3 regions of the Pseudomonas sp. MF09150 genome follow, and region 1 is predicted to be linked to each of the others. Evidence: predicted binding sites of a transcription regulator. Region 1 holds the regulator's gene; each other region holds the start of a gene.
The links. Region 1 encodes FliA, which starts transcription of late flagellar genes. Its sites were predicted from a motif close to CTAAAGTTTNNNNNNNNNNNGCCGNTAA; they were not measured.
Positions count from the first base shown of each region.

Region 2: motA (flagellar motor stator protein MotA) is a predicted target of FliA. The motif match lies at 1,505-1,532, and genes of this name have one in related genera.
Region 3: AC19YX_RS17040 (flagellar protein MotY) is a predicted target of FliA. The motif match lies at 2,854-2,881, and genes of this name have one in related genera.

Region 1 covers NZ_JCBCUS010000001.1:1,887,708-1,897,581, reverse strand. The annotation lists gene flhA (flagellar biosynthesis protein FlhA) at 1-1,084, shown strand, start outside; gene flhF (flagellar biosynthesis GTPase FlhF) at 1,096-2,415, shown strand; gene fleN (flagellar synthesis regulator FleN) at 2,535-3,365, shown strand; gene fliA (RNA polymerase sigma factor FliA) at 3,362-4,102, shown strand; gene AC19YX_RS08550 (chemotaxis response regulator CheY) at 4,269-4,640, shown strand; gene AC19YX_RS08545 (protein phosphatase CheZ) at 4,671-5,459, shown strand; gene AC19YX_RS08540 (chemotaxis protein CheA) at 5,472-7,736, shown strand; gene AC19YX_RS08535 (protein-glutamate methylesterase/protein-glutamine glutaminase) at 7,784-8,920, shown strand; gene AC19YX_RS08530 (flagellar motor protein) at 8,920-9,660, shown strand; gene motD (flagellar motor protein MotD) at 9,676-9,874, shown strand, end outside.
Region 2 covers NZ_JCBCUS010000002.1:204,590-214,463, reverse strand. The annotation lists gene AC19YX_RS10500 (HDOD domain-containing protein) at 1-1,434, opposite strand, end outside; gene motA (flagellar motor stator protein MotA) at 1,601-2,452, shown strand; gene motB (flagellar motor protein MotB) at 2,456-3,556, shown strand; gene rsgA (small ribosomal subunit biogenesis GTPase RsgA) at 3,613-4,644, opposite strand; gene orn (oligoribonuclease) at 4,753-5,295, shown strand; gene AC19YX_RS10475 (trimeric intracellular cation channel family protein) at 5,400-6,014, shown strand; gene queG (tRNA epoxyqueuosine(34) reductase QueG) at 5,996-7,075, opposite strand; gene AC19YX_RS10465 (NAD(P)H-hydrate dehydratase) at 7,139-7,999, shown strand; gene tsaE (tRNA (adenosine(37)-N6)-threonylcarbamoyltransferase complex ATPase subunit type 1 TsaE) at 7,987-8,457, shown strand; gene AC19YX_RS10455 (N-acetylmuramoyl-L-alanine amidase) at 8,461-9,874, shown strand, end outside.
Region 3 covers NZ_JCBCUS010000004.1:197,020-206,893, forward strand. The annotation lists gene AC19YX_RS17030 (response regulator transcription factor) at 1-183, opposite strand, end outside; gene AC19YX_RS17035 (argininosuccinate synthase) at 536-1,753, opposite strand; gene AC19YX_RS17040 (flagellar protein MotY) at 1,883-2,791, opposite strand; gene pyrC (dihydroorotase) at 2,947-3,993, shown strand; gene rnt (ribonuclease T) at 3,990-4,667, shown strand; gene AC19YX_RS17055 (peroxiredoxin) at 4,737-5,339, opposite strand; gene AC19YX_RS17060 (bacterioferritin-associated ferredoxin) at 5,664-5,882, shown strand; gene bfr (bacterioferritin) at 6,083-6,553, shown strand; gene grxD (Grx4 family monothiol glutaredoxin) at 6,781-7,122, opposite strand; gene AC19YX_RS17075 (molybdopterin oxidoreductase family protein) at 7,219-9,327, opposite strand; gene plzR (PlzR type 4 pili assembly inhibitor) at 9,460-9,750, opposite strand.

The DNA.
Region 1 (9,874 bases):
GCCGTCGCCGGCCCGGGCCATGGAAACCAAGGAGCTTGGCTGGGATGACGTGACGCCGATCGACATGATTGGCCTGGAAGTCGGTTACCGCCTGATCCCCCTGGTGGATCGCAATCAGGGTGGGCAGTTGCTGGCGCGGATCAAGGGCGTGCGCAAGAAGCTGTCCCAGGACCTGGGCTTTCTGATGCCGACCGTACACATCCGCGACAACCTTGACCTGGCGCCTAGTGCTTACCGTTTGACGCTGATGGGGGTGATCCTGGCCGAGGCCGAGATCTACCCTGATCGCGAGCTGGCAATCAACCCGGGGCAGGTCTACGGCTCGCTCAATGGCATCACCGCCAGGGATCCGGCTTTTGGCCTGGAGGCGGTGTGGATCGAGATCAGCCAACGGGCCCAGGCGCAATCCCTCGGTTACACCGTGGTCGACGCCAGTACCGTGGTCGCCACTCACCTCAACCAGATTCTGTACAAGCACTCCAGCGAGCTGATCGGCCACGAGGAAGTCCAGCAGTTGATGCAATTGCTGGCCAAGAGCTCGCCGAAACTCGCCGAGGAGCTGGTGCCGGGCGTGCTGTCGCTGTCGCAGTTGCTCAAGGTGCTGCAGGCGTTGCTCGCCGAACAGGTGCCGGTACGGGACATTCGCAGCATTGCCGAGGCCATCGCGAACAATGCCGCCAAGAGTCAAGATACTGCCGCTCTGGTGGCTGCAGTCCGCGTCGGATTGTCGCGTGCCATCGTCCAAAGCATTGTAGGCACTGAGTCCGAGCTGCCTGTGATCACCTTGGAACCAAGGTTGGAACAAATATTGCTCAATAGTCTGCAGAAGGCAGGACAAGGCCAGGAAGAAGGCGTTCTGCTGGAGCCAAGCATGGCTGAAAAGCTGCAACGTTCGCTGATCGATGCGGCGCAGCGTCAAGAGATGCAAGGTCAACCGGTGATTCTGTTGGTAGCAGGTCCGGTACGCGCAATGCTTTCACGGTTTGGACGTTTGGCAGTCCCCGGTTTGCATGTGTTGGCGTACCAGGAAATCCCTGACAACAAACAAGTGACCATCGTTGCGACAGTAGGGCCCAACGGCTGAGGTAACGGGTTATGCAAGTTAAGCGTTTTTTCGCCGCCGATATGCGTCAGGCCATGAAACTGGTTCGTGATGAGCTGGGCGCAGAGGCCGCCATTATCGGCAACCGCCGTATTGCTGGCGGTGTCGAGCTGACGGCTGCCCTCGACTACAAGCTGTCGGCGCTGGCGCCGCGCGTGCCGAACATGGAGCTCGAGGATGAGCTGCGCAAGACCCAGTCGCGGATCGTGACCGCCCAGGCGGAATTGAGCCTGCGTGGCGACAGCGATGCCATGACCAATCGTCAGCTGTTCGCCGGCCTGCCACTGACGGCAGCCGAGCCGCTGATCGAGCCGACTTTTTCCGAGCCGCACCGTCCGGCGCCGGCCCCTGTCGCGGCAGACGGCATTGACCAGCGGGCGTTCGATTCGATGCGGTTCGAACTCAATGGCCTGCGCGAACTGCTGGAAGTCCAGCTCGGTTCCCTGGCCTGGAGTCAGCTGCAAGGCAGTCGTCCGGAGCAGGCCAACCTCTGGCGTCGCCTGCAGCGCATCGGCTTGTCCGGCCCCCTGGCCCGTGACCTGCTGGCGCTGGTGACTGAAATCGACGAACCCCGTCAGGCCTGGCGCATGCTGTTGGCGCACCTGGCGCGGATGATCGTGACCCCTGAGGTCGAGCCTTTGGAAGAGGGGGGCGTGATCGCCATGGTCGGCCCTGCCGGCATGGGCAAGACCACCACCCTGGCCAAGCTGGCGGCGCGTTATGTGCTCAAGTACGGCGCGCACAACATCGCGCTGGTGAGCATGGACAGCTTCCGTATCGGTGCCCAGGAACAGCTCAAGACCCTGGGGCGGATTCTCAATGTGTCGGTGACCCATGTCGATCCGGGCCAGTCCCTGGCGCAGGCGCTCGACCCACTGTTGCGCAAGCGCGTGGTGCTGATCGATACCGCCGGCCTGCAAGCCAGCGACCCGGCCCTGCGCATGCAGCTCGAAAGCCTGGCCGGTCGCGGGATCAAATCGAAGAATTATCTGGTCCTGGCCACCACCAGCCAGAAACAGGTGCTCACCGCCGCCTATCACAGCTACAAGCGCTGCGGGTTGGCCGGTTGCATCCTGACTAAACTGGATGAAACGGCCAGCCTCGGTGAAGTGTTGAGCCTGGCGATCAGTCATGAGTTGCCCGTTGCCTATCTGACCGATGGGCCACGGATTCCTGACGATCTGCACCTGCCGCGTCGGCACCAGTTGGTCAGTCGCGCAGTGAGCGTGCAGATGCAGGAAGAACCCAGCGAAGAAGCCATGGCCGATATGTTCGCGGACCTCTATCACAACCCCGCAAAACGGGTTGGATGAGGGTGGTCATGAAGAGATTGCACCGTATCTACATCGATGGTCTGCCATGCATTGTTCCAACGGTGAACGCGCAGCCAGTTATGTGGCCCCGTCTAAGTAAGACAAGGTAAAGAAAGAACATGGGCAGCATGCATCCCGTACAGGTGATTGCGGTGACCGGCGGCAAGGGTGGCGTCGGCAAGACTAACGTGTCAGTGAACTTGTCACTGGCCCTGGCTGAGCTCGGCCGGCGCGTCATGCTGCTGGACGCCGACCTGGGCCTGGCCAATGTCGACGTCCTGCTGGGCCTGACCCCCAAACGTACCCTGGCTGACGTCATCGAGGGCCGCTGCGAGCTGCGCGACGTGTTGCTCCAGGGCCCGGGCGGGATCCGTATCGTGCCTGCCGCCTCCGGCACCCAGAGCATGGTGCACCTGAGCCCGGCCCAGCATGCCGGCCTGATCCAGGCTTTCAGTGATATCGGCGACAACCTCGATGTGCTGGTCATCGACACTGCTGCGGGTATTGGTGACTCGGTAGTCAGTTTTGTCCGCGCGGCCCAGGAAGTTCTGCTGGTGGTCTGCGACGAACCGACCTCGATCACTGACGCCTACGCGCTGATCAAGCTGCTCAATCGCGACTACGGCATGAACCGTTTCCGGGTCCTGGCCAACATGGCGCAAAGCCCGCAGGAGGGTCGCAATCTGTTCGCTAAGTTGACCAAGGTCACGGATCGCTTCCTGGACGTGGCCTTACAATACGTCGGTGCAGTTCCTTACGACGAATGCGTACGCAAGGCCGTGCAAAAGCAGCGTGCGGTCTATGAAGCCTTTCCTCGTTCGAAGTGCTCGCTGGCGTTCAAGGCCATTGCGCAAAAAGTCGATACCTGGCCGTTGCCTGCCAACCCACGTGGGCATCTGGAGTTTTTTGTCGAGCGGCTAGTGCAGCAAACAGCAGGACCGGTGCTATGACAGCCAGCGGCTACAACCTGTACAAGAAGTCGGCGCGTGACAGCCAATATGAATTGATCGAGCGCTATGCGCCTCTGGTCAAGCGTATCGCCTACCACCTGCTGGCACGGCTGCCGGCCAGTGTTCAGGTCGAAGACCTGATCCAGGCCGGGATGATCGGTTTGCTCGAAGTGTCGACCAAGTACGATGCGAGCAAGGGCGCAAGTTTCGAGACTTATGCCGGGATTCGTATTCGTGGGGCGATGCTCGACGAAGTGCGCAAGGGCGATTGGGCGCCACGTTCAGTACACCGCAATACACGGATGGTGAGTGATGCCATTCGCTCAATTGAAGCTAAAACCGGTCGTGACGCTAAAGATCACGAAGTTGCGGCCGAACTTGAATTGAGCCTCGACGATTATTACGGGATTTTGAACGACACCTTGGGCAGCCGCCTGTTCAGCTTCGACGACCTTTTGCAGGACGGCGAGCATGAAGGGCTGCATGAGGATGGCGCGAGTGCTCATCTCGAGCCGTCACGCGATCTGGAAGATGAACGCTTCCAGGCGGCGCTGGCGGACGCGATTGCCAATTTGCCGGAGCGTGAGCGACTGGTCTTGGCGCTGTACTACGACGAAGAGCTGAACCTCAAGGAAATCGGTGAGGTCCTGGGGGTCAGCGAATCGCGGGTCAGCCAGTTACACAGCCAGTGCGCGGCCCGCTTGCGGGGGCGTTTGGGGGAGTGGCGAGCGCGCTGACAGGCAGTGTGGGGACACTGCGAACGGGACCGGTAAGGCGTGATGCCGCACCGGTCTTGCAGTGTGTATTCCATGCAGTCGTTGAGTGTTACGTCGTATTGATTGAATGGCGCGTTCAGGTGCTGGGCGCGTTTAAGACTGCTTGGAGGTCGAATTGGACAAGAACATGAAAATCCTCATCGTTGATGACTTCTCAACGATGCGGCGGATCATAAAAAACCTGTTGCGTGACCTGGGTTTCACCAACACGGTCGAGGCCGATGACGGTACTACCGCCATTCCGGTCCTCAACAGCGGGAGCATCGACTTTCTGGTAACGGACTGGAACATGCCTGGCATGACCGGTATCGATTTGCTGCGCCACGTGCGCGCCGACGAGAAGCTCAAGCACCTGCCGGTGCTGATGGTGACTGCCGAGGCCAAGCGTGAACAGATCATTGAAGCGGCTCAGGCCGGCGTCAATGGCTACGTAGTGAAACCATTCACGGCTCAGGCGTTGAAAGAGAAGATCGAAAAAATCTTCGAACGCATCGGTTGATGCGCGAAGACATTGCGCCACGGGGGAGCTATGGAGCATAACGAATCTTCATTGGGCGATTTTGAATCGACCCTGAAAAAACATGCCCACGAACTGGTCGAGAGCCTTGAAAAAGGCAAGTTTGGCGAGGCTGTGCAACTGATCCATGAGCTCAATCAGACCCGTGACCGCGGCCTGTATCAGGAAGTCGGCAAGCTCACCCGCGAGCTGCATAGCGCGATCGTCAATTTTCAGATTGACCCGCATATGCCGCAAGCCGAGGAAGTTTCACAGATCACGGATGCCACCGAGCGCCTGTCCTATGTGGTCAGGCTGACCGAGGCTGCGGCCAATCGCACCATGGATTTGGTGGAAAGCAGCACCCCGCTGGTCAACGGCCTGAGCAACGATGCCCAGGCCTTGAGCGCTGACTGGGGGCGCTTCATGCGTCGCGAAGTCGGGGCTGAAGAGTTTCGCGAGCTGGCACGGCGCGTCGACAGTTTCCTGACGCGTAGCGAACAGGAGACCCGGACCGTTTCCGGCCATCTCAACGACATTCTGTTGGCGCAGGATTACCAGGACCTCACGGGCCAGGTGATCAAGCGCGTGACCCAGTTGGTCACGGAAGTCGAAAGCAATCTGCTCAAACTCGTCTTGATGGCCAGCCAGGTCGACCGTTTTGCGGGCATCGAACATGACCGCGAATCGATCCTGGCTGAAAAAGATCCGCAAAAACATCTCGCCAAGGGTGAAGGTCCGCAGATTCATGCCGATAAACGTGAAGACGTTGTGTCCGGTCAGGACGATGTAGACGATTTGCTTTCCAGCCTTGGATTCTAGGAGCACCCATTAATGAGCTTCGGCGCCGATGAAGAGATCCTTCAGGATTTCCTGGTTGAGGCCGGCGAGATTCTAGAGCAACTGTCCGAACAACTGGTCGAGCTGGAAAGCCGACCGGATGATGCGGATCTGCTCAATGCAATTTTTCGCGGTTTTCACACTGTTAAAGGGGGCGCCGGCTTCCTCCAGCTCAATGAGCTGGTGGAGTGCTGCCACATCGCCGAGAACGTCTTCGACATCCTGCGCAAGGGTGAGCGTCGTGTCGACTCGGAGCTGATGGATGTGGTGCTCGAAGCGCTGGACGCGGTGAACGGCATGTTCGGCCAGGTCCGCGAACGGACCCAGGTCACGGCAGCGACTCCGGAGCTGCTCGCGGCTCTGGCGCGTCTGGCAGAGCCTGCGGCTGCGGTAGAGGTGGCAGCGGAGCCCGAAGTGGCTGAAGCGGTGGCCGAGCCGGTGGCTGAAAGCGAATCGGGCGATATCACCGATAACGAATTCGAGCTGCTGCTGGACTCGCTCAACGCCGCCAAGGCCGAAGCCGAGGCGCCTGCGGCTGCTCCGGTGGCCAGCAGCGATGCGGCCAGCGACGAAATCACCGATGCCGAGTTCGAGTCCTTGCTCGACCAGTTGCATGGCAAGGGCCAGTTCGCCCCGGATGCCGTTGCAGCGAGCGAACCTGCCGCGGCGAAAGCAGCGACGCCGGGTGCGAGCGACAGCAACGAAATTACCGATGATGAATTCGAAGCACTGCTCGATCAGTTGCATGGCAAGGGCAACTTTGCCGTGGACGCGCTCGAGTCTGCCGTCGCTTCGGTACCGGCAGCTACCGCGCCCGTTGCGGCTGCAGCCGGCAGCGACCTGATCAGCGATCACGAATTCGAATCCCTGCTCGACGAGTTGCACGGCAAGGGCAAATTTTCCGAGGTGGCGGGTGCCGGTTCTGCCGCTCCAGCCGCTGCGACCGCGGCTGCGGTGGCGGCCAAGCCCGTGGCGAAAAAGCCCGAGCCCAAGGCCGAAGCTCCCAAGGCTGCGGCTCCAGCGGCCGCTGCAGCTCCTGCTCCGGCACGTGCCGCCGCAGCGCCACCGCCAGAAAAACCCGCCAGTGAAGCCGAGACCACCGTACGGGTTGATACCGCACGCCTGGACGAGATCATGAACATGGTCGGCGAACTGGTGCTGGTGCGTAACCGCCTGGTGCGCCTGGGCCTCAACAGCGGCGATGAAGCCATGCAAAAGGCCGTGTCGAACCTCGACGTGGTCACGGCTGACCTGCAGACCGCGGTGATGAAGACCCGGATGCAGCCGATCAAGAAAGTGTTCGGGCGCTTCCCGCGCCTGGTTCGCGACCTTGCGCGGCAGCTGAAGAAAGAGATCAACCTGGAGCTGGTCGGCGAAGAAACCGACCTCGACAAGAACCTGGTGGAGGCCCTGGCCGACCCGCTGGTCCACTTGGTGCGCAACGCGGTCGACCACGGTATCGAGTCACCGGAAGAGCGCGAAGCCTCGGGCAAGGCGCGCGGTGGCAAGGTGATCCTGGCCGCTGAGCAAGAGGGCGACCATATCCTGCTGTCGATCTCCGATGACGGCAAAGGCATGGACCCGAATGTGCTGCGCGCCATTGCCGTCAAGCGTGGAGTGATGGACAAGGATGCCGCTGATCGCCTGAGCGACACCGAGTGCTACAACCTGATTTTCGCCCCGGGGTTCTCGACCAAGACCGAGATCTCCGACGTCTCCGGACGCGGCGTGGGCATGGACGTGGTGAAAACCAAGATTTCCCAGCTCAACGGTTCGATCAATATTTACTCGACCAAAGGCCAGGGCTCGAAGATCGTGATCAAGGTGCCGTTGACCTTGGCGATCATGCCGACCCTGATGGTCATGCTGGGCAACCAGGCGTTTGCGTTCCCTCTGGTCAACGTCAACGAGATCTTCCACCTGGACCTGTCGCGCACCAACGTGGTCGACGGCCAGGAAGTGGTGATCGTGCGCGACAAGGCGTTGCCACTGTTTTACCTCAAGCGCTGGCTGGTCCGTTCCGCCGCTCATGAAGAGCAGCGTGAAGGCCATGTGGTGATCCTTTCGGTGGGCACCCAGCGGATCGGCTTTGTCGTCGATCAACTGGTCGGCCAGGAAGAAGTGGTCATCAAGCCATTGGGCAAGATGCTGCAAGGGACCCCGGGCATGTCCGGCGCCACCATTACCGGTGACGGCCGCATTGCACTGATCCTCGATGTTCCAAGCATGCTCAAGCGTTACGCCGCACGGCGTATTTGATTCGGGGTGGCGGGGCGATTTGCCTCGCCCCGCCTAACGGAGTGTTTATGGCAGTCAAAGTCCTGGTGGTGGACGATTCGGGGTTTTTCCGCCGCCGCGTCTCGGAAATTCTTTCAGCGGATGCGAACATCCAGGTCGTCGGTACGGCGACCAATGGCAAAGAGGCGATCGATCAGGCCCTGGCACTCAAGCCGGACGTGATCACCATGGACTACGAGATGCCGATGATGGATGGCATCACGGCGGTGCGGCACATCATGCAGCGCTGTCCGACCCCGGTATTGATGTTTTCCTCGCTGACCCATGAAGGCGCCCGGGTAACCCTCGATGCGCTGGATGCTGGTGCGGTCGACTTCCTGCCCAAGAACTTCGAAGACATCTCGCGCAATCCCGAGAAGGTCAAGCAGCTGCTGTGCGAGAAAGTCCACAGCATCTCGCGCAGTAACCGTCGTTTCAGCAGCTATAGCACTCCGGCTCCGCAGCCGGCTGCCGCCCCGGCGCCTGCGCCATCGGGTATCAGCAGCTTCGGCAGCAGCAGTGCTGCGCCGCGTCCGTCCGCACCGGCTCCTGCGCCTGCCCGGGCTCCGGCGGCCAGCGCTTCGTCGCCGGCACCGAAACGCAAAGCCTACAAACTGGTGGCCATCGGTACCTCTACTGGCGGTCCGGTTGCCTTGCAGCGGGTCTTGACCCAGTTGCCGGCCAACTTCCCGGCACCGATCGTCTTGATCCAGCACATGCCAGCGGCCTTCACCAAGGCTTTTGCCGAGCGTCTGGACAAGCTGTGCCGGATCAGCGTCAAGGAAGCCGAGGATGGCGACATCCTGCGTCCGGGCCTGGCCCTGCTGGCACCCGGTGGCAAGCAGATGATGATCGACGGCCGTGGCGCGGTGAAAATCCTCCCCGGCGACGAGCGTCTGAACTACAAGCCTTGCGTGGATATCACCTTCGGTTCGGCGGCCAAGTCCTACGGTGACAAAGTTCTGGCGGTGGTGCTCACCGGCATGGGCGCCGACGGTCGCGAAGGCGCACGCCTGCTCAAGCAGGGCGGCAGCGCGATCTGGGCCCAGGATGAAGCCAGCTGCGTGATCTACGGCATGCCAATGGCCATCGTCAAAGCCGACCTCGCAGACGCGGTGTACGGCTTGGACGACATTGGCAGGCATCTGGTCGAGGCCTGTATCTGATGGATGTCTTGAGCCTTATCGGGATCATCATGGCGTTTGTCGCCATCATTGGCGGCAATTACCTGGAAGGTGGTCACCTGTCGGCCCTGGCCAACGGTCCGGCGGCGCTGATTGTGCTGGGTGGCACCATCGGTGCGGCCTTGCTGCAGTCGCCGATGAGCGCATTCAAGCGTGCCGTGCAGATTCTGGGCTGGATCCTCTTCCCGCCCCGGGTCGATCTGCCCGGCGGCATCGATCGGGTCGTCAACTGGAGCCTGACCGCGCGCAAGGAGGGCCTGCTGGGCCTGGAAGGCGTGGCCGATGCCGAGCCCGACGCTTATTCGCGCAAGGGCCTGCAACTGCTGGTGGACGGCGCCGAGCCGGAAGCCATCCGCAGCATCCTGGAGGTGGACTTCTACACCCAGGAAAGCCGCGACATCGAAGCGGCCAAAGTCTTTGAAAGCATGGGCGGCTATGCGCCGACCATCGGCATCATCGGTGCGGTGATGGGCCTGATCCACGTGATGGGCAACCTCGCCGATCCGTCCCAGCTCGGCAGCGGCATTGCCGTGGCCTTTGTCGCCACCATCTACGGCGTGGCCAGTGCCAACCTGGTGCTGCTGCCGGTGGCGGCCAAGCTCAAGTCGATTGCCTTGCGGCAGTCGCGTTATCGCGAAATGTTGCTGGAAGGGATCCTGTCGATTGCCGAAGGTGAGAACCCTCGTTCCATCGAGTTGAAGCTGCAAGGCTTCATGGATTGATGGGAGGAATGGAGCATGGCCCGTCGCCGCAAGCCTGAAGAACACGTCAACCACGAACGCTGGCTGGTGTCCTACGCCGACTTCATCACCTTGCTGTTCGCGTTTTTCGTGGTCATGTACTCGATCTCGTCGATCAACGAAGGCAAGTACAAGGTGATTTCCGAAGCGCTGGTCGGCGTATTCACCGACTCCGACCGGGCCCTCAAGCCGATTC
Region 2 (9,874 bases), on a different contig from region 1:
GGCGGCGATCAGCATCACCACGCGGCCGTTGCTCGAGAGCGAGCGCAGCAGCAGGTGCTCGCCACGGAACAGGCCGCGCAACTGCGGCGGCAGCAGGGCCGAGAATTGCGCGTTGTTGTCCGGGTTCAGGCGCACCTGAGCCGATTTGGTCACCAGGCGTTGCAGCACGTTGCTCTGGCTGACGCGCAGGGTCAGGTTCGCCGACTCCGCAGGCAGGCCGGCAATTTGTTGTGCCCGCAGATTGGCCAGGCCGCGATCGACCATCAGCAGCATCACCCGGCGCATGCCACAGGCCACCAGCGCATCGCAGGCGGCGCTGGTGAGGTGCAGCGCATTGCGAAAGGCGCTCGGTTCGACCAGCAGTTGTGCACATTGTTCGCGCCAGTGTCCCAGCGCTTCGGCAGTCGGTGCCGGGGCCGGCAGCAAACCCTTGGGCAGGCGCCGTGCATCCCACGGCCAGAGCAAGGCCTCGGCAGGGTGCCAGAGACCGGGCGCCGCGTCGTTGCGCGCGCTGATCACCGCCTGCTGGTGCAACTGCTGTTGCAGGTTGTCCATGGGCATTTGCAAATAAAGGCTGGTCAGGTGCTGCCAGCGCAGGCAGTGGGTACTGTCCCAGGCGTATTGCGCCGAAAGTGCCAGGCCGTTGGCCAGCAACACGCTGTTGGCCGGCTGGTTCAGCCAGCGACGCAGGTCGGGGTCGGCATCCAGGCGTTGTTGCTGATGCAGTGGATGTTCGCTGTCGCGGGCAATGTGCAGGACCTTGACCAGCAGCCGGCGCTCGCTGATCAACAGGCGATAGCCCTGTTGGACCCAGATCGGCAGGTGCCAGACCTCCACCAGTGCCTGGCATATCTCCAGCAACCTGACGCCGAACAACTCCAGCTCGACCTTGTGCGCCGATTCATGCTTGTGGATAACTCGCAGTTCCCACTCTTCCAGCAGCTTCGGCTGGGCCAGGGCCAGGGGCCACAGTGGCGATAGAAACAGCAGACTGCCCCAGTGGATGTCCTGCCAGAGGCGGGCCAGGCGGCTGGCGAAAAAACCATTGGCCTGCTGGCTGGCGTGCTGGCTGATCAGTTGCAGTTGGCGCAGGACCGGCGGGATCTGCCCTTCCGGCAGCGCTGGCAGGCGAGCGAGCAGTTCTTCGGTGCGCTTGAGGCCCAGGCGGTTGAGGGCGACCTCAAGGTTTTCCGCAGGCTCGCTCATGCTGCCGTGGGTATGCCGATTGGCCTCGCGGATGATGCTCAAGGCCAGCGCTGGGCTGTTCTGCATCAGGTCGGCGATATCGCGCAACGAACTGCGGCTGTCGGCGATGGCTCGACAGACTTTATCGTGGCTGACTTGCGGCACCGGCAACGGCACCCCGTCCAGGAGCTTTATCCAGCCGCTGAGGGTCGTCGGTCGGGGAGTTGGGACTGTCGTTTCATTAGACATGGCTGGGCGCAATCATCGTCTGCTGTAAACACGCCCAGAGCGGGCCAAACTGGCTTTTCGCCTTAACTGGCTATAGTCTGGCGCAGTTTTGCCGATAAGTAGAAGAAGAGTTTTAAGAACTTCCGAATATGACCTTGAACCCGACTCAATAAGTACTCTCCTACCTATGGCTAAAATTATCGGCATCATCGTCGTATTCGCGAGCGTGCTCGGCGGATACGTGCTCTCACACGGCAAAATCGCAGCCCTGATCCAGCCTTTCGAAGTGCTGATCATCGGCGGCGCGGCCTTTGGCGCATTCCTGCAGGCCAACCCCGGCTATATGACGATGCACGTCATCAAGAAATCCCTGGGGATGTTCAGTTCGCGCTTCACCCACACGTTCTATCTGGAAGTGCTGGGCCTGGTGTACGAGATCCTCAACAAGAGCCGCCGCGAAGGCATGATGGCGATCGAGGGAGATATCGAGGACGCCGCCGCCAGCCCGATTTTCGCCAAGTACCCGGCGGTGCTCAAAGATGCCCGCATGACCGCTTATATCTGTGACTACCTGCGCATCATGTCCTCCGGCAACATGGCTCCCCACGAGCTTGAAGGTCTGTTCGACATGGAGCTGTTCAGCATGAAGGAAGACCTCGAGCACCCTTCCCATGCGGTGACCGGCATCGCCGACGCCATGCCCGGCTTCGGTATCGTTGCCGCGGTATTGGGGATCGTGGTGACCATGGCTTCCCTGGGTGAGGGCGACCAGAAGTCCATCGGCCTGCACGTAGGTGCGGCGTTGGTGGGTACCTTCTTCGGTATTCTCGCGGCGTACGGCTTCTTCGGCCCGCTGGCCACCTCCCTGGCCCACGATGCCAAGGAAGAACTGAACGTCTACGAAGCCATCAAGGCGGCCCTGGTCGCTTCCGCATCCGGCATGCCGCCATCGCTGGCTGTGGAGTTCGGGCGCAAGGTGCTGTACCCGGCGCACCGTCCAAGCTTTGCCGAGCTGGAACAAGCGGTTCGCGGTCGCTAAGTCATGGAAAATAACCAGCCGATTATCATCAAGCGCGTCAAGCGCTTCGCTGGCGGACACCACGGGGGCGCCTGGAAAATCGCCTTCGCCGACTTCGCCACGGCGATGATGGCGTTCTTCCTGGTGCTGTGGTTGTTGTCCACCGCCACCCCGGAACAGAAGATCGCCATCGCCGGTTACTTCAAAGACCCGATCGGCTTCTCCGAAAGCGGCACACCCTACATCATCGACTTGGGCGGTTCGCCTGAGCTGGCGCCGGACACCACCCTCAACCCCGAGGTGAAGTCCCAGCCACAGCCGGACAAGGTGACGGTCGACTCCGAACAGGTCGAGGGCATGGCCGAGCAGGTCGAGCGCGAACGTCTCGAACTGTTGTTGCAGGAGCTGCAGAACAAGGTTGAAGAGAACCCGCAGCTGCAGAAATTCAAGGACCAGATCCTGTTCGAAATCACCCAGGACGGCTTGCGCATCCAGATCATGGACGCCGAGAACCGGCCGATGTTCGACTCGGGTAGCGCGCGTCTGAAACCGTATTTCGAAGACATCCTGCTGGCCATGGCCGACACCATCAAAGCGGTGCCGAACAAGATCAGCATCAGCGGCCACACCGATGCCAAGCCGTACTCGGGCGCCGGTGACTTTGGCAACTGGGAGCTTTCGGCCAACCGTGCCAACGCCGCACGCCGCGCCCTGGTCGCGGGCAGCTATCCCGACTCCCAGGTGGCACGGGTGGTGGGGTATGCCTCGTCGTCGCTGTTCGATCGCAAGGACCCGTTCAACCCGGTCAACCGGCGGATCGATATCGTGGTCCTGACCAAGAAGGCACAGCGTGCCATCGAGGGTGAGCAACTGCCGGCCGATGTGCCGACTCAGGGGCAGGGTGCGCCGGGCGAAGTGCCGGGGGCTGCGGCTGATCCGAATGCCTTGCCGCCAGGCGCCGATCCGCTGCCGGCACATGAAGTCCGGCAGCGCCTGAATATCTTCGAGGATGGGGTGTTGAAGATGGATGAGCCCGGCAAGTCTGGCCAGCCTTCGACCGCACCGGCACCGGCCACGCCACCTGCGGCGCCACCGCCAGCGTCTGCGCCCGCAGCGCCGAAGTAACCCACAAAAAAGGCCGCGATGATCGCGGCCTTTTTGTCAGTGCGGGGTACGACAGGTCAGTAGCTGGTTTCCGGCAGGCTGGCGATGATCGAGCGGTAGCTGTTCATCCGTTGCTGCTGCACGCGGCCATCTTCAAGGGCCTTGAGCAGGGCGCAACCGGGTTCGCGATCATGTTTGCAATCGCGGAAGCGGCAGGTGCCCAGCAGGTCGTTGAACTCGATAAACCCGGCTTCGACATCGGCGCGGCTGACGTGGCCCAGGCCGAATTCGCGAATGCCCGGGGAGTCGATCAATTCGCCGCCACCCGGGAAGTGGAACAGTCGCGCGGTGGTGGTGGTGTGAGTGCCCTGGCCGGACAGCTCGGACAGCGGGCCGACGCGGGTTTCGACTTCCGGCAGCAAGCTGTTCACCAGCGAGGATTTGCCGACACCGGATTGGCCGACGAATACGCTGATGCGCCCGTCCAGTTGGGCCTGCAATTGCTCCATGCCATCGCCGTGGTGCGCCGAGACTTCCAGCAGCGGGTAACCCAACTGGCGATACACCGCCAGCAGGGCATTGAGTGCCGGAGCATTCTGCTCGTCGATCAAGTCGGCCTTGTTCAGCAGCAGCAACGGTCGGATGCCGGCGTGTTCGGCGGCGACCAGGTAGCGGTCGATCAGGTTGGCATGGGGTTCGGGCAGCGGGGCGAAGACAATCACGATCATGTCGACGTTGGCTGCCACCGGCTTGAGCTGGCCGCGGCTGTCCGGGCGGCACAGCTCGGTGTTGCGTGGCAATTGGGCGACGATCACGCCGATGCCCTGGTTGCCGGCACGCCACACCACCTGGTCGCCCGTTACCAATGCTGGCAGGTTGGCGCGCAAGTGGCAGCGGAATACCTGGCCGGCCAATTCGCCTTCGCGAGCTTCGACTTCGACCTGAACGCCGAAGTGGGCGATCACCAGGCCGGTCTGCTCGGGGCCCAGGTCGCCTCCCTCAAGCGCGTCCACGGCGGATGATTCACGCTTGGCGGCGCGGGCGGCGCGCTCGCCTTGAATCTTTTCGATGCGCCAGTTTTGGCGACGGTTGAGCTGGCGTTTGGCCATGGGTGTTCCGTGTTGATAATGCAGCAGGATAGGTAAAACGGCGGCGAGTTTAGCACGCCGAGGAGGCCCTCTAGGCTAAACTGCGCAACTACGCCGAGGAGCCCACCCATGCAAAACCCACAGAATCTGATTTGGATCGATCTGGAAATGACCGGTCTGAACCCTGACACCGACGTCATCATCGAGATGGCCACCATCGTCACCGACAGCAACCTCAATACCTTGGCCGAAGGTCCGGTCATCGCCATCCATCACAGTGATGAAGTCCTGGCCGGCATGGACGAGTGGAACACCCGCACCCACGGTGGCTCGGGCCTGACGCAACGGGTCCGCGAGAGTCGCATCAGCATGGCCGAGGCCGAAGCCGAAACTATCGCCTTCCTGGAGCAGTGGGTGCCTCGGGGTAAGTCGCCGATCTGTGGCAACAGCATCTGCCAGGATCGCCGCTTCCTTTATACCCACATGAAATCCCTGGAAAGCTTCTTCCACTACCGCAACCTTGACGTGTCGACCCTCAAGGAACTGGCCGCGCGCTGGGCGCCGGACGTGCGCGACAGCTTCAAGAAAGGCAGCACCCACCTGGCCCTGGACGACATCCGTGAGTCCATCGCCGAGCTGCAGCATTACCGCAAACACTTCATCAAGTTCTGATGTCGGGCAGGCCGGCCTGGTCGTCCAGGGCTATTTCACGGCCTCGCCCTCTTTTGGTGCCCGTGCCAACTGAGTAGACTGCGCGCCTTCCTGCAAGGACCGCCATCATGCTGCTGATGCTCTACCTGATCGCCATTACCGCTGAAGCAATGACTGGCGCCCTGTCCGCGGGGCGCCGCGGCATGGACTGGTTCGGCGTGGTGCTGATCGCCTGCGTCACGGCCCTGGGTGGCGGTTCGGTGCGTGATGTATTGCTCGGCCACTACCCGCTGACCTGGGTCAAACACCCGGAATACTTGGTGCTGACCTCGGTGGCGGCCCTGGTGACGATCTTTATCGCACCGCTGATGCGCCACCTGCGTTCGCTGTTTCTGGTGCTCGACGCCGTGGGCCTGGTGGCGTTTACCCTGATCGGCTGCATGACCGCCCTGGAAATGGGCCACGGCATGTTGGTGGCCTCGGTCAGCGGGGTGATTACCGGGGTGTTCGGCGGGATTTTGCGGGATATCTTCTGCAACGATATTCCGCTGATCTTCCGCCGCGAGCTGTACGCCAGCGTCTCGTTCGCCGCGGCCTGGTGCTACATGCTCTGCATCTATCTGCAACTGCCCAGCGAGCAGGCGATCCTGGTCACCCTGTTCGGCGGCTTTCTACTGCGCCTGCTGGCGATCCGCTTTCACTGGGAAATGCCCAAGTTCGTCTACAACGACGCCGAGTGACGCTTGGCGTGTTGCGCCAGCGCCCACTCCACGTGTTCCTGCACCAGTTCTGATGGATAGTCCCGCCGCGCCTTGAGCGCTTCCAGCACCGGAATGCTCGAGGGCGCATTGCCCAGGCCGACCGCCAGATTGCGCAGCCAGCGCTCATACCCGGCGCGCCGCAGGGGCGAGCCCTCGGTGCTGCTGAGGAAACGCTCCTCATCCCACATGAACAGCTCGGCCAGTTCGGCGTTATCCAGGTTGTGTCGCGGCTTGAAGTCGTTTTCTCCCGACGGGCGAGCGAAGCGGTTCCAGGGGCAGACGATCTGGCAGTCATCGCAGCCGAACACCCGATTGCCGATCAGCGCGCGCAATTCTTCGGGGATGGCGCTTTTGAGTTCGATGGTCAGGTAGGAAATGCAACGCCGCGCATCCAGCACATAGGGGCCGACAAACGCCTGGGTCGGACAGATATCGAGGCAGGCGGTGCAGCGTCCGCAGTGCTCGCTGGCGTGGGGCTGGTCCACGGGCAGCGGCAGGTCGACGAACAGTTCGCTGAGGAAGAAATAGCTGCCGGCCTTGCGGTTGAGGACCAGGGTGTTCTTGCCGATCCAGCCCAGGCCGGCCTGTTCGGCGATGGCTTTTTCCAGCACTGGGGCGCTGTCGACAAAGGCGCGATAGCCAAAGGGGCCGATGGCTTGCTGGATGCGCTCGGCCAGTTGCTGCACGCGTTTACGAATCAATTTGTGGTAATCGCGGCCCAGGGCATAGCGTGAAACGTAGGCTTTGGCAGGCTGCGCCAGGCGCTGGGCCATTTGCGTATCGCCTGGCAGGTAGTCCATGCGCAGCGAAACCACACGCAAGGTGCCGGGCACCAGCTCCTCGGGGTGGGAGCGTTTGCTGCCGTGGGCGCCCATGTAGTCCATCTCGCCGTGGTAGCCAGCCTCGAGCCAGCGTTGCAGGTGCTGCTCGTGCTCGGCCAGGTCCAGGCCGCTGATGCCGACTTGTTGAAAGCCCAACTCGCGGCCCCAGTCTTTGATCGATTGAGCCAGAGCGGGCAGATCGGTGGTAATAGCAGGCATGAGGCGAGAGAAACCGGGGCTGAGGTGCGTATAATTCTGCCAGACATCGGAGCCTGAAGACGCATGCCGCAGACAAAACACGATTTACCCGACGCGCAGTTACTGATGCCCGGCCATTTGCCGAGGCTGGCTGCCCGTTCGCCGGACGCCCATAAGGGCCAGTTTGGCCATGTCCTGCTGATTGGCGGCGATCGCGGCTTTGGCGGCGCGGTGTTGCTGAGCGCGCAAAGTGCCCTGCGCAGCGGCGCTGGCCTGGTGTCCCTGGCGACGCGCAGCGAGCACGTGCCGGCCGCCCTGGCTCGTTTGCCGGAGGTGATGACCCAGGGCGTGCATTCGGCCAATCAACTGATGGGGCTGCTCGCCCAGGCATCGGTGCTGGTGGTCGGCCCCGGCCTGGGCCAGGCAGCATGGGGGCACAGCCTGTTGTCGGCGGCGGCAAATGCCTCGCAACCACAGGTCTGGGATGCCGATGCGCTGAATCTGTTGTCCAAGGGCGGGCTGAGCTTGCCCGAGGGCAGCGTCATTACCCCGCATCCGGGAGAAGCGGCGCGTTTGCTCGGGTTGTCGACGGCCGACGTGCAGGCCGACCGTCCGGCGGCGGCGCGGGCCTTGAGTAAAAAGTATGCAGTGGTGGCCGTCCTCAAGGGGGCGGGTACCCTGATCGCCAGCCCCGATGGCCAATTGGCACGTTGTGATCAAGGCCATCCGGCCATGGCCAGCGCCGGGTTGGGCGATGTGCTGGCGGGCGTGATCGGCGCCTTGTTGGCCCAGGGCATGAGCGCATTTGATGGCGCTTGCCTGGCCGTCTGGTTGCATGCGACGGCGGGTGAGCAGCAAGGCAAGTTGGGCCGGGGGCTGGCGGCCAGTGATCTGATACCGGCCATTCGTCAGTTGTTGGAGGAGCAAGCACCGTGTCTGAACTAACCCTTTATCTGGCCGATGAGCAGGCCATGGTCGAATTGGGTGCGCGAATCGCTCAGGTCACCCGAGGGGTTGGCGTGATCTTCCTGGAGGGCGACCTGGGGGCGGGTAAAACCACCCTGTCACGGGGCATCATTCGTGGTTTGGGGCATGTGGGGGCGGTCAAGAGCCCGACCTTTACCCTGGTCGAGCCCTATGAGATCGGTGAGATTCGAGCGTTTCACTTTGACCTGTATCGCCTGGTCGATCCGGAAGAGCTGGAGTTTCTCGGTATTCGCGATTACTTCGACGGCGATGCCTTGTGCCTGCTTGAGTGGCCCCAACGTGGTGCAGGCTTTTTGCCAAAGCCGGACCTGACCATTACCATTACCCCGCATAACAACGGGCGTTCTCTGCATTTGTTGTCGCAAGGCTCGCGTGGCGAGTCCTGGTGTGCCGCTTTGGCGTTGGAATTCAAATAAATTATGGGGTTAGGTATGCGCATTCGCGCGTTGGTTGCTGTCGTAGGACTGTTGCTTACGGCATTGGCCGTCGAGGCTGTAGCCGCGACACAGGTGCGCAGCGTGCGCCTGTGGCGAGCACCGGATAACACTCGTTTGGTGTTCGATCTGTCCGGCCCGGTTCAGCACAGCGTGTTTACCCTGAGCGCCCCCGACCGGCTGGTGATCGATATCAATGGCGCGACCCTCGGCGGTCCGCTGAACATTGCCACGGCCAACACCCCCATCACGGCCATGCGCTCCGCGCAGCGCACGCCGACCGATCTGCGGGTGGTCATCGACCTGAAAAAAGCCGTCACCCCCAAGAGCTTCACCCTGGCGCCGAACGCGCAATACGGTAACCGCCTGGTGGTCGACCTGTTCGACAACCCAGCTGACGCTGCTCCGCCGCCCACCCCTGCGCCCAGTGTCGCCACGGTCCCGGCGGTGCCGGTCACTCCGGTCGAGCCGGCGATCAAGCTGCCACCGGCGCCTGCCGGCAAGCGCGACATCATTGTGGTGATCGATGCCGGTCATGGCGGTGAAGACCCGGGCGCCTCCGGCTCCCGCGGCCAGCATGAAAAAGACGTGGTACTGGCCATCGCCCGCGAGTTGCAGCGTCAGGTCAATGGCCTGAAAGGCTTTCGCGCCGAGCTGACCCGTACCGGCGATTACTTCATTCCGTTGCGTGGCCGTACCGAAATCGCCCGCAAGAAGGGCGCCGATCTGTTCGTGTCGATCCACGCCGATGCCGCGCCGTCGGCCGCCGCCTTCGGGGCCTCGGTGTTTGCCCTGTCGGACCGTGGCGCCACTTCGGAAACAGCCCGTTGGCTGGCGGACAGTGAAAACCGTTCCGACTTGATCGGCGGGGCCGGCAACGTCAGCCTGGACGACAAGGACCGCATGCTCGCCGGGGTATTGCTCGACCTGTCGATGACCGCCTCGCTCACTTCCAGCCTGAATGTCGGGCAGAAGGTCCTGAGCAACATCGGCCGGGTCACGCCGTTGCACAAGCAGCGGGTGGAACAGGCCGGGTTCATGGTGCTGAAGTCGCCGGATATTCCGTCGATCCTGGTGGAAACCGGCTTTATCTCCAACGCCAACGAGGCCTCCAAGCTGGCCGCCGCCAGTCACCAGCAGGCCCTGGCGCGTTCCATCAGCAGCGGTATTCGTCAGTTCTTCCAACAGAATCCGCCGCCGGGCACCTACATTGCTTGGTTGCGCGACTCCGGGAAAATCGCCCAGGGCCCGCGTGATCACCGGGTCAGCCCGGGGGAAACCCTGGCCATGCTCGCGGTGCGTTACCAAGTGTCGGCGGCCACCCTGCGCACGGCCAATAACCTGAAGACTGATGAACTCAAGGTCGGGCAGACCCTGACCATCCCAGGCACTGAACTGG
Region 3 (9,874 bases), on a different contig from region 1:
ACCATCAAGTTTTGGAATGCCGATATCCAGTATCAAAATATCCGGCATCAACTCAAGTGCGAGTTGCAACGCATCCAAACCATTGTCTGCCTCGGCAATCACCTTGAAACCATGGCGTTCCATCAGCATGCGCACCGCCAGACGAATGACGGGGTGATCATCCACGATCAATACTCTTTTCATAGGCACTTCCGAATTCAAGGCATAATTGTTAATCCACACAATAACCCGCCATCCTGCCCTTGGCACCGCGTGCCCATGGGCTACAGCAGTACAGAGACGATCCTTACAAACAATGAGGATTTGCCTTACAAAAACAGTCAAAAGGCGACATCCTTGCAACTAGCTAATTTAAGATAGTTCTGTATACCTGCTACTTTTCGTATTAATAATCAACTATCCATATCACTTCGAAAAACACCTCGTAGTGCATGCATTGGTTAATTGCGCGATAAGACTCACAACTAGAGCAACCGAGTTACCGAGCACAAAAAAGCCCTGCACAAGGCAGGGCTTTTTCACAGCGGTTCAAGAATCAGAACAGTGTCCGACCTTTGTTGGCCGCAATGCGCATACGCAAGGCATTCAACTTGATGAAGCCGGCAGCGTCTGCCTGGTTATAGGCACCGCCATCTTCTTCAAAGGTTGCGATGTTGGCGTCGAACAGCGACTCATCGGACTTGCGACCGGTAACGATCACGTTGCCTTTGTACAGTTTCAGGCGAACCACACCGTTAACGTGAGCCTGGGAAGCGTCGATCATCTGTTGCAGCATCAGACGCTCAGGGCTCCACCAGTAGCCGGTGTAGATCAGGCTGGCGTACTTGGGCATCAGCTCGTCTTTGAGGTGAGCCACTTCACGGTCCAGGGTGATGGACTCGATGGCGCGGTGCGCACGCAGCATGATGGTGCCGCCCGGGGTTTCGTAGCAGCCACGGGACTTCATGCCGACGTAACGGTTCTCGACGATGTCGAGGCGGCCGATACCGTGTTCGCCACCGATACGGTTCAGGGTCGCGAGCACGGTAGCCGGAGTCATTTCAACGCCGTCCAGTGCCACGATGTCGCCGTTGCGGTAGGTCAGTTCCAGGTACTGCGGGGTGTCGGGAGCCTTCTCCGGGGAGACGGTCCAACGCCACATGTCTTCTTCGTGCTCGGTCCAGGTGTCTTCCAGCACGCCGCCTTCATATGAGATGTGCAGCAGGTTGGCATCCATCGAGTACGGGGATTTCTTCTTGCCGTGACGCTCGATCGGGATGTTGTGCTTCTCGGCGTAGTCCATCAGCTTCTCGCGGGACAGCAGGTCCCACTCGCGCCAAGGAGCAATCACTTTCACGCCCGGCTTGAGGGCATAAGCGCCCAGTTCGAAACGAACCTGGTCGTTGCCTTTGCCGGTGGCGCCATGGGAAATGGCGTCGGCGCCGGTTTCGTTGGCAATTTCGATCAAACGCTTGGCGATCAACGGACGCGCGATAGACGTACCCAGCAGGTACTCACCTTCGTAAACGGTGTTGGCGCGGAACATCGGGAAAACGAAATCGCGGACAAACTCTTCGCGCAGGTCGTCGATATAAATCTCTTTCACGCCCATGGCTTGCGCCTTGGCACGTGCAGGTTCGACCTCTTCGCCCTGACCCAGATCGGCGGTAAAAGTCACCACTTCACAGTTATAAGTATCCTGCAGCCACTTGAGGATCACCGAAGTGTCCAGGCCGCCGGAATACGCCAGAACGACCTTGTTAACGTCCGCCATGCCATCACTCCACGGGGTTGTACGGAAAGCCGTCAAGTCTACCGATCAACGCGGATAATTTACAGAGGCGCGACAGCTTATGACGACGAAGCGACAGATTATGTCGAGCGCGCGACGACTACAGCCGTTTCAGGACGTCGCCGCGGCATTGGGTGTGGCGGCGGCTTGAGGCGCCGGCTTTTCGACAGGAGCGACACGCTCCAGGTGCACATTGACCCGACGGTTCTTGGCCCGATTGGCCGGGTTGGTATTGGGGGCCAACGGGTAACGCTCACCGTGAAAACGCATGGTGATCTGTGATTCGGGTATGCCATTGGCCTTCAGGTAATCCAACACTGCCAGCGCCCTGCGCCGCGACAGATCGCGGTTGGTCAGGCGGTTGCCGCTGTTGTCGGAATGCCCGTCCAGCTCGATGTGATTGACCGTGGGATCGGCCTTGAGAAACTCCAGGATCACTTGCAGCTTGGCCTTGGCCTGGGCATCCAGCTCGGTGCCGGTGCCCGGGAAACCGATCTCGGCCTGCTTCACCTGTTCGTAATTCATCGGCAACAACTTCGCCGTGCAGCTTTGATAGTCACTGTAGGCCTTGCTGAATTTCACCGGCAACAGACGCACTTCGGACACACCGCCTTCGCGGGAGTAGTGACGCACCACCGGGCTGCGCCCATCCAGCAAACCGTTGATCAGCCGGCCAGCCTGCACCTGCGAGCTATTGAACATCACCCCGCCGCTACCGGCCTTGACCGCGCCCAGGTCGATATCACCGCGCCCCGGCTGCCAGGGTGCTGCCGCGGCGAGCAAGGTCGCCGAGCCCCCACCCTGCATCGGATTGAAGCTCTTGAGGCGGAAAGTCGCCTGCTCACCTGCCCGGCGCACGAACTCGCCGGAGCCGAAATCGGTGATCGGCTGAGTCAGGCGGCACTCGAATTTGTCGCCTTCGACCGTCCACTCAATGCTCTCCAGACGGGTCTGGAAAGTGAGAGCCATCGCAGGCAGGCTGGCAAACACGCTGAGCAGGACTAGATAATGCTGGCGCACGGGAGGCTCCACTGACTTGTACAGATCAAAATCAACATGCCCGTTTACGGCACACCTACGGGATATCGGAAGCTTTACGCAAAACTTGATAGCGAGTGCCTGGATGAGTCTTTTCCGGTAGCATTCCCCCGAGTTTGACCCGCCTGGAATCCCCAATGTCCGACCGCCTGACCCTGCTGCGTCCCGACGACTGGCATATACATCTTCGCGATGGTGCCGTGTTGACCAATACCGTCGCGGATGTCGCGCGCACCTTTGGTCGCGCCATCATCATGCCTAACCTGGTACCCCCGGTGCGCAACGCCGAGCAAGCCGACACCTATCGCCAGCGCATTCTCGCTGCGCGGCCGGCCGGCAGCCGCTTCGAGCCGCTGATGGTGCTCTACCTGACCGACCTGACCCAGCCTGAAGATATTCGTACGGCCAAGGCCAGTGGCTTCGTGCATGCCGCCAAGCTCTATCCGGCCGGCGCGACCACCAACTCGGACTCCGGCGTCACCAGTATCGACAAGATCCTCCCGGCGCTTGAGGCCATGGCCGAAGTCGGTTTGCCGTTGCTGATCCACGGCGAAGTGACCCGTGGCGACGTCGATGTATTCGACCGCGAGAAGATTTTCATCGACGAGCATATGCGCCGCGTCGTCGAGCGGTTCCCGACCCTGAAAGTGGTCTTCGAGCACATCACCACCCGTGAAGCCGTGCAGTTCGTCAACGAGGCCTCGGTCAACGTTGGCGCAACCATCACCGCCCATCACCTGCTGTACAACCGCAACCACATGCTGGTTGGCGGGATTCGCCCGCACTTCTATTGCCTGCCGATTCTCAAGCGCAATACCCACCAGGAAGCCCTGCTCGACGCCGCCACCGGTGGCAGCACCAAGTTCTTCCTGGGGACCGACTCCGCGCCACACGCGCAGCACGCCAAGGAAGCCGCCTGCGGCTGCGCCGGCTGCTACACCGCTTACGCCGCAATCGAGTTGTACGCCGAGGCATTTGAACAGCGCAACGCGCTGGACAAGCTCGAAGGATTCGCCAGCCTCAACGGCCCGCGCTTCTACGGCCTGCCCGTGAACACCGATAGCATCACCCTGGTCCGTGAAGAATGGACCGCCCCTGCCAGCCTGCCGTTCGGCGAGCTGACTGTCATCCCGCTGCGCGCCGGTGAAAAACTGCGCTGGCGCCTGCTGGAGAAACACTCGTGAGTGAAGACCATTTCGACGACGAACAGGACGGTCATGGTGGCGGTGGCGGTTCCCGTCATCCGATGGCGGCCCGCTTTCGTGGCTACCTGCCGGTCGTCATCGATGTTGAGACCGGTGGTTTCAACTCGGCCACCGATGCGCTGCTGGAAATCGCCGCGACCATCATCGGCATGGATGAAAAGGGCTTCGTGTTCCCCGAACACACGCTGTTTTTCCGTGTAGAACCCTTCGAGGGTGCCAATATCGAAGCCGCTGCGCTGGAATTCACCGGCATCAAGCTCGACCATCCATTGCGCATGGCTGTCAGTGAAGAAACAGCACTGACCGACATCTTCCGCAGTGTGCGCAAGGCGCTGAAAGCCAATGGCTGCAAGCGCGCGATCCTGGTGGGCCATAACAGCAGCTTCGACCTGGGCTTCCTCAATGCTGCGGTCGCGCGCCTGGACATGAAGCGCAACCCCTTCCACCCCTTCTCCAGCTTCGACACCGCCACCCTGGCCGGCCTGGCCTATGGCCAAACCGTGCTGGCCAAAGCGTGTCAGGCGGCCGATATCGACTTCGACGGACGTGAGGCCCACTCGGCTCGCTACGACACCGAGAAGACCGCCGACCTGTTCTGCGGCATCGTCAACCGCTGGAAGGAAATGGGCGGCTGGGCAGACTTCGACGACTGATTCGGTTGCCAAATCGTCCCCATGAAAAAACCGGCCCTGAGGCCGGTTTTTTTATGCGTGACGCGCGGCTTACAGCTTGCCGGCGTTCTCGCTCAGGTAGGCAGCAACGCCTTCTGGCGAAGCGGTCATGCCTTTGTCGCCTTTTTTCCAGTTGGCTGGGCAAACTTCGCCGTGCTCTTCGTGGAATTGCAGAGCGTCGACCAGACGGATCAGCTCTTCCATGTTACGGCCCAGTGGCAGGTCGTTGATGATCTGCGAGCGGACAACGCCCTTGTCGTCGATCAGGAATGCGCCACGGAAAGCCACGCCGCCTTCGGACTCAACGTCGTAGGCCTTGGCGATGTCGTGCTTCATGTCAGCAGCCATGATGTACTGAACCTGACCGATGCCGCCGGCATTGATCGGGGTGTTGCGCCAGGCGTTGTGGGTGAAGTGCGAGTCGATCGAAACCGCGATCACTTCTACGTTACGTGCCTTGAAGTCTGCCATACGGTGGTCCAGAGCGATCAGCTCGGACGGGCAAACGAAGGTGAAGTCCAGCGGGTAGAAGAACACCAGGCCGTATTTGCCTTTGATGGCCGAGGACAGGGTGAAGCTGTCGACGATTTCGCCATTGCCGAGAACAGCGGGAACGGTGAAGTCAGGGGCTTGTTTGCCTACGAGTACGCTCATTGGATATCTCCTGGTGTGGTCGAATGAAGAGCAAGATCATCCCAGTCTGCCGCGGCTATACGACAACCCGGTGACGCGATCTTGCTGCGTAAGGACCGACCATCATACACCGCGTGTTTGAGCTGTCCTTAATCGTTTTTAGATCTGCTGCTGTGGATGCGTGCAAAACCGCCCGTTTCGATACCAGCCCGCGGGGCCGAAAAAAGGCCGTTCGTCAGACTTGTCCGATTCGCTGAAAAACCCCGCCAAACCACTTTGACAATCATTCTCGTTAACATTAAGATCCATCGCAATTGGGCCATAACCAGCGACGGTTCTCACCTTATGTATGTCTGCCTCTGCACTGGCGTCACCGACGGACAAATCCGCGATGCGATCTTTGAAGGTTGCTGCAGCTACCGCGAAGTACGCCAAGCCACCGGCGTCGCCAGCCAATGCGGCAAATGTGCATGCCTGGCCAAGCAGGTCGTGCGGGAAACCCTGACCAAAGTGCAAAGCAGCCAGGCAGCGATTCCCTATCCCGTAGAATTTAATGTCGCGTAAATAACCGTATTTCAAGAAGCCGGACTTAGTGTCCGGTTTTTTTATGCCTAGAATTCAATCGCTTAGCGTCATAACGCGGAACACAAACATTCTTATTCCGATTAATTTTCATATATTATTCAATAACTTAGGTTTGACACTCATGATTGCGCAGCTCAGACTCCGCCTTATACACAGCTGATACAGGGCAGGACCCCATCATGAAAGGCGACATTACAGTCATCCAGCATCTCAACAAGATCCTTGCCAATGAGCTGGTCGCGATCAATCAGTACTTCCTGCATGCACGCATGTATGAAGACTGGGGCCTGAACAAGCTGGGCAAACACGAGTACCACGAGTCCATCGACGAGATGAAGCATGCGGACAAGCTGATCAAGCGCATCCTCTTCCTCGAAGGCCTGCCGAACGTCCAGGACCTGGGCAAGCTGCACATCGGTGAACACACCAAGGAAATGCTTGAGTGCGACCTGCGTATCGAGCGCACCGGCCACGCCGACCTCAAGGCAGCCATCGCCCATTGCGAAGTCACCGGCGACTTCGGTAGCCGTGAACTGCTGGAGGATATCCTTGAGTCAGAAGAAGAACATATCGACTGGCTGGAAACCCAACTGGGCCTGATCGACAAAGTGGGTATCGAGAACTATCTGCAATCGCAGATGGGCGAATAACCTTCGCAGCGCTCACCACTGTTAAAAAGCCCCGCCCTCTTAATCGAGGCGCGGGGCTTTTTATTGCGCGGCTTATTTAGATAAGCTGTAGTTGCGATTGATAACGATATGCGACCCTTTAATTACTTCGCACTTATCAATCACCGCAAAAACAAAAGCCCCGCATGGCGGGGCTTTTATTCGATGGCCTCACGGCCTGCAGCAGCGTAGAAGCTACTGCACCTGCATCAGGCTTCGGTCTTGTTCGCAGCGGCTTTTTCGGCAGCTTCCTTGACCAGGGTCTGCAGCTCACCGTTGGCGAACATCTCGGCCATGATGTCGCTGCCGCCGACCAGTTCACCACCCACCCACAGTTGCGGGAAGGTTGGCCAGTTGGCGTATTTCGGCAGGTTGGCGCGGATTTCCGGGTTCTGCAGGATGTCCACGTAAGCGAACTTCTCACCACAGCCCATTACGGCCTGAGCGGCTTTCGCGGAGAAGCCACACTGTGGGGCATTCGGCGAGCCTTTCATGTAAAGCAGAATGGTGTTGTTGGCAATCTGCTCTTTAATAGTTTCGATGATATCCATGGAACACCTCGGCTGAACTTTCCGACTCTGTTGTCGGCACGGTGGCGCATTGTAACGGAAAGCCGAGCGCCATGCTCGGTCTCCCCGACAGACACCTCAAGCAGCCTGCACCTTGACCGGCACGCCGTTGAGCGCCGCATTCCCCGATAATTCGTCGAGTTGCCGCTCATCGGTCAGGTCGTTGGCGCTGGAGCCCGGCTGCTCGCTGGCGATGCTCATGTGCACGCCAGGCCGCGCATGCCCCCAACCGTGAGGCAGGCTGACCACCCCCGGCATCATCTCGCTGCTGGCCAGCACTTCAACTTCAATCATCCCGACCCGCGAGCTGACCCGCACTCGTTGCCCGTCGCTGAGACCACGACTGGCCAGGTCATCGGGGTGCATCAGCAACTGATGGCGCGGCTTGCCCTTCACCAGCCGGTGATAGTTGTGCATCCATGAATTATTACTGCGTACGTGGCGCCGCCCGATCATCAGCAATTCATCGACCGGGGGCGCCTGCAACGCGGCAAAACGCTCCAGATCAGCCAGAATCGCCGCCGGGGCGGCTTGCACCCGCTGGTTCTCGGTCTTCAGGCGCTGCGCCAGGTTCGGCTTGAGCGCCCCCAGATCGATGCCATGGGGATGATGGGCCAGGGTCGCCAGGGAAAGCTGGTACGTCGAGTCATCACCGTAGCGACCGCCTCGCAGCCCCCGATCGATCATCTGCGCCGGCGCCACGGTGGGCTTGAGCGGCTGGCCGCTGTGGGCGGCAAAAGCCTGGGCCAGGCCGACGAAGATCTCCCAGTCATGCAGCGCACCCTCGGGCTTGGGCAAAATGGCCTGGTTGAAACGGCTCACATTGCGCACCGCGAACATATTGAAGGTGGTGTCGTAGTGATCGTTCTCCAGGGCCGATGTGGAGGGCAGGATCAAGTCCGCGTAGCGCGTGGTTTCGTTGATGTACAAATCGATGCTGAGCATGAACTCCAGGCCGTCCAGCGCCTGCTCCAGTTGCCGGCCATTGGGCGTGGACAGCACCGGATTGCCGGCAATGGTGATCAGCGCCCGGACCTGGCCCTCACCTTCGGTCAGAATCTCCTCGGCCAGTGCCGATACCGGGAACTCGCCACCGTATTCAGGCCGTCCGGAAACCCGGCTTTGCCAGACATTGAAGTGCCCGCCCGAGGTCGATGCCACCAGGTCCACCGCCGGCTCCGTGCACAGCGCACCACCAACCCGATCGAGGTTGCCAGTGACCAGGTTGATCAATTGCACCAGCCAATGGCACAAGGTGCCGAACGCCTGGGTCGAGACCCCCATGCGCCCGTAACACACGGCTTTGTCCGCGGCCGCAAAGTCCCGCGCCAACTGGCGGATCTGCAAGGCTGGCACGGCGCACAGCGGGCTCATGGCCTCGGCGCTGAAGCCGGCGATGGATTCGCGCACCTGGTCCAGACCGTCCACCGGCAAATGGCTGGGGCGAGTCAGGCCCTCATCGAACAAGGTATGCAACATCCCGAACAGCAGCGCGGCATCGCCTCCCGGGCGCACGAACAGGTGCTGATCGGCGATGGCGGCGGTTTCGCTGCGCCGCGGATCGACCACCACCACTTTGCCGCCTCGGGCCTGGATCGCCTTCAGGCGCTTCTCCACATCCGGCACGGTCATGATGCTGCCGTTGGAGGCCAACGGGTTGCCGCCCAGGATCAGCATGAAGTCGGTGTGGTCGATGTCCGGAATCGGCAGTAACAGGCCGTGGCCGTACATCAGGTAACTGCTCAGGTGATGGGGCAATTGGTCGACCGAGGTCGCGGAAAAACGGTTACGGGTTTTCAGCAGGCCGAGAAAGTAGTTGCTGTGGGTCATCAACCCATAGTTGTGCACGCTGGGATTGCCCTGATAGGTGGCGACGGCGTTGTTGCCGTGGCGCTGCTGGATCGCCGCCAAGCGCTCGGCCACCAGGGCAAACGCCGCGTCCCAGGCGATTGGCCGCCACTGGTCACCCACCCGCTGCATGGGCTGGCGCAGGCGATCAGGATCATCCTGGATGTCTTGCAGGGCCACTGCCTTGGGGCAGATATGGCCGCGACTGAAGCTGTCGTCCTTGTCACCCTTGATCGACGTGATCCTGATCGCGGCGCCTTCGGCCTGGGTGGTTTCAATGGTCAGGCCGCAGATGGCTTCACACAAATGGCAGGCACGGTGATGGAGAGTCTTGGTCATGGCCAGTCTCTATTGTATTCAGGGCAGCCAGCGGGCCGCGGAAACAAAACTATGGCGCTGCGGGGTGCCCAGCGCCAGGGAGAGGTGTCCTGTGAATCGCAGGGCATCAGGCCTGCCGATAACCGCCGACGCTCAGTTGGAAGGCAAGCCGGGAGGGCCCTGGGCGGTGATCTGTGCCACGTTGAGCAGCGGGTCCGGCTCGGCCTGCTGACCGCCGAGCTCAGCCAGCAGGCGCCATTGCTCGTCCAGGCCGGCACTGATGGTCATCATCCGATCGATCATCTGCCGCGCCGCATTGCGTGTGACATCGTCCTCGCTACGCAGCAACTCGAACGACAGGGTGGTCATGGACGCCGTCATGTCCGTCAACGCCCGTGCCGTCAGCCCCAACAGCGCCATCAGTTGTTGTTCCTTTGTCTGCATTGCCAACACTTCCCTGTCGCTGTTGCGCAGTTATAACTCCAGCACTTTGCATTAGGAAATATTTCAGAGTGCATGCCCGTGAATGCTGCCGGAAAACCCCTCGCCCGACAGGTCAGAAAACGAC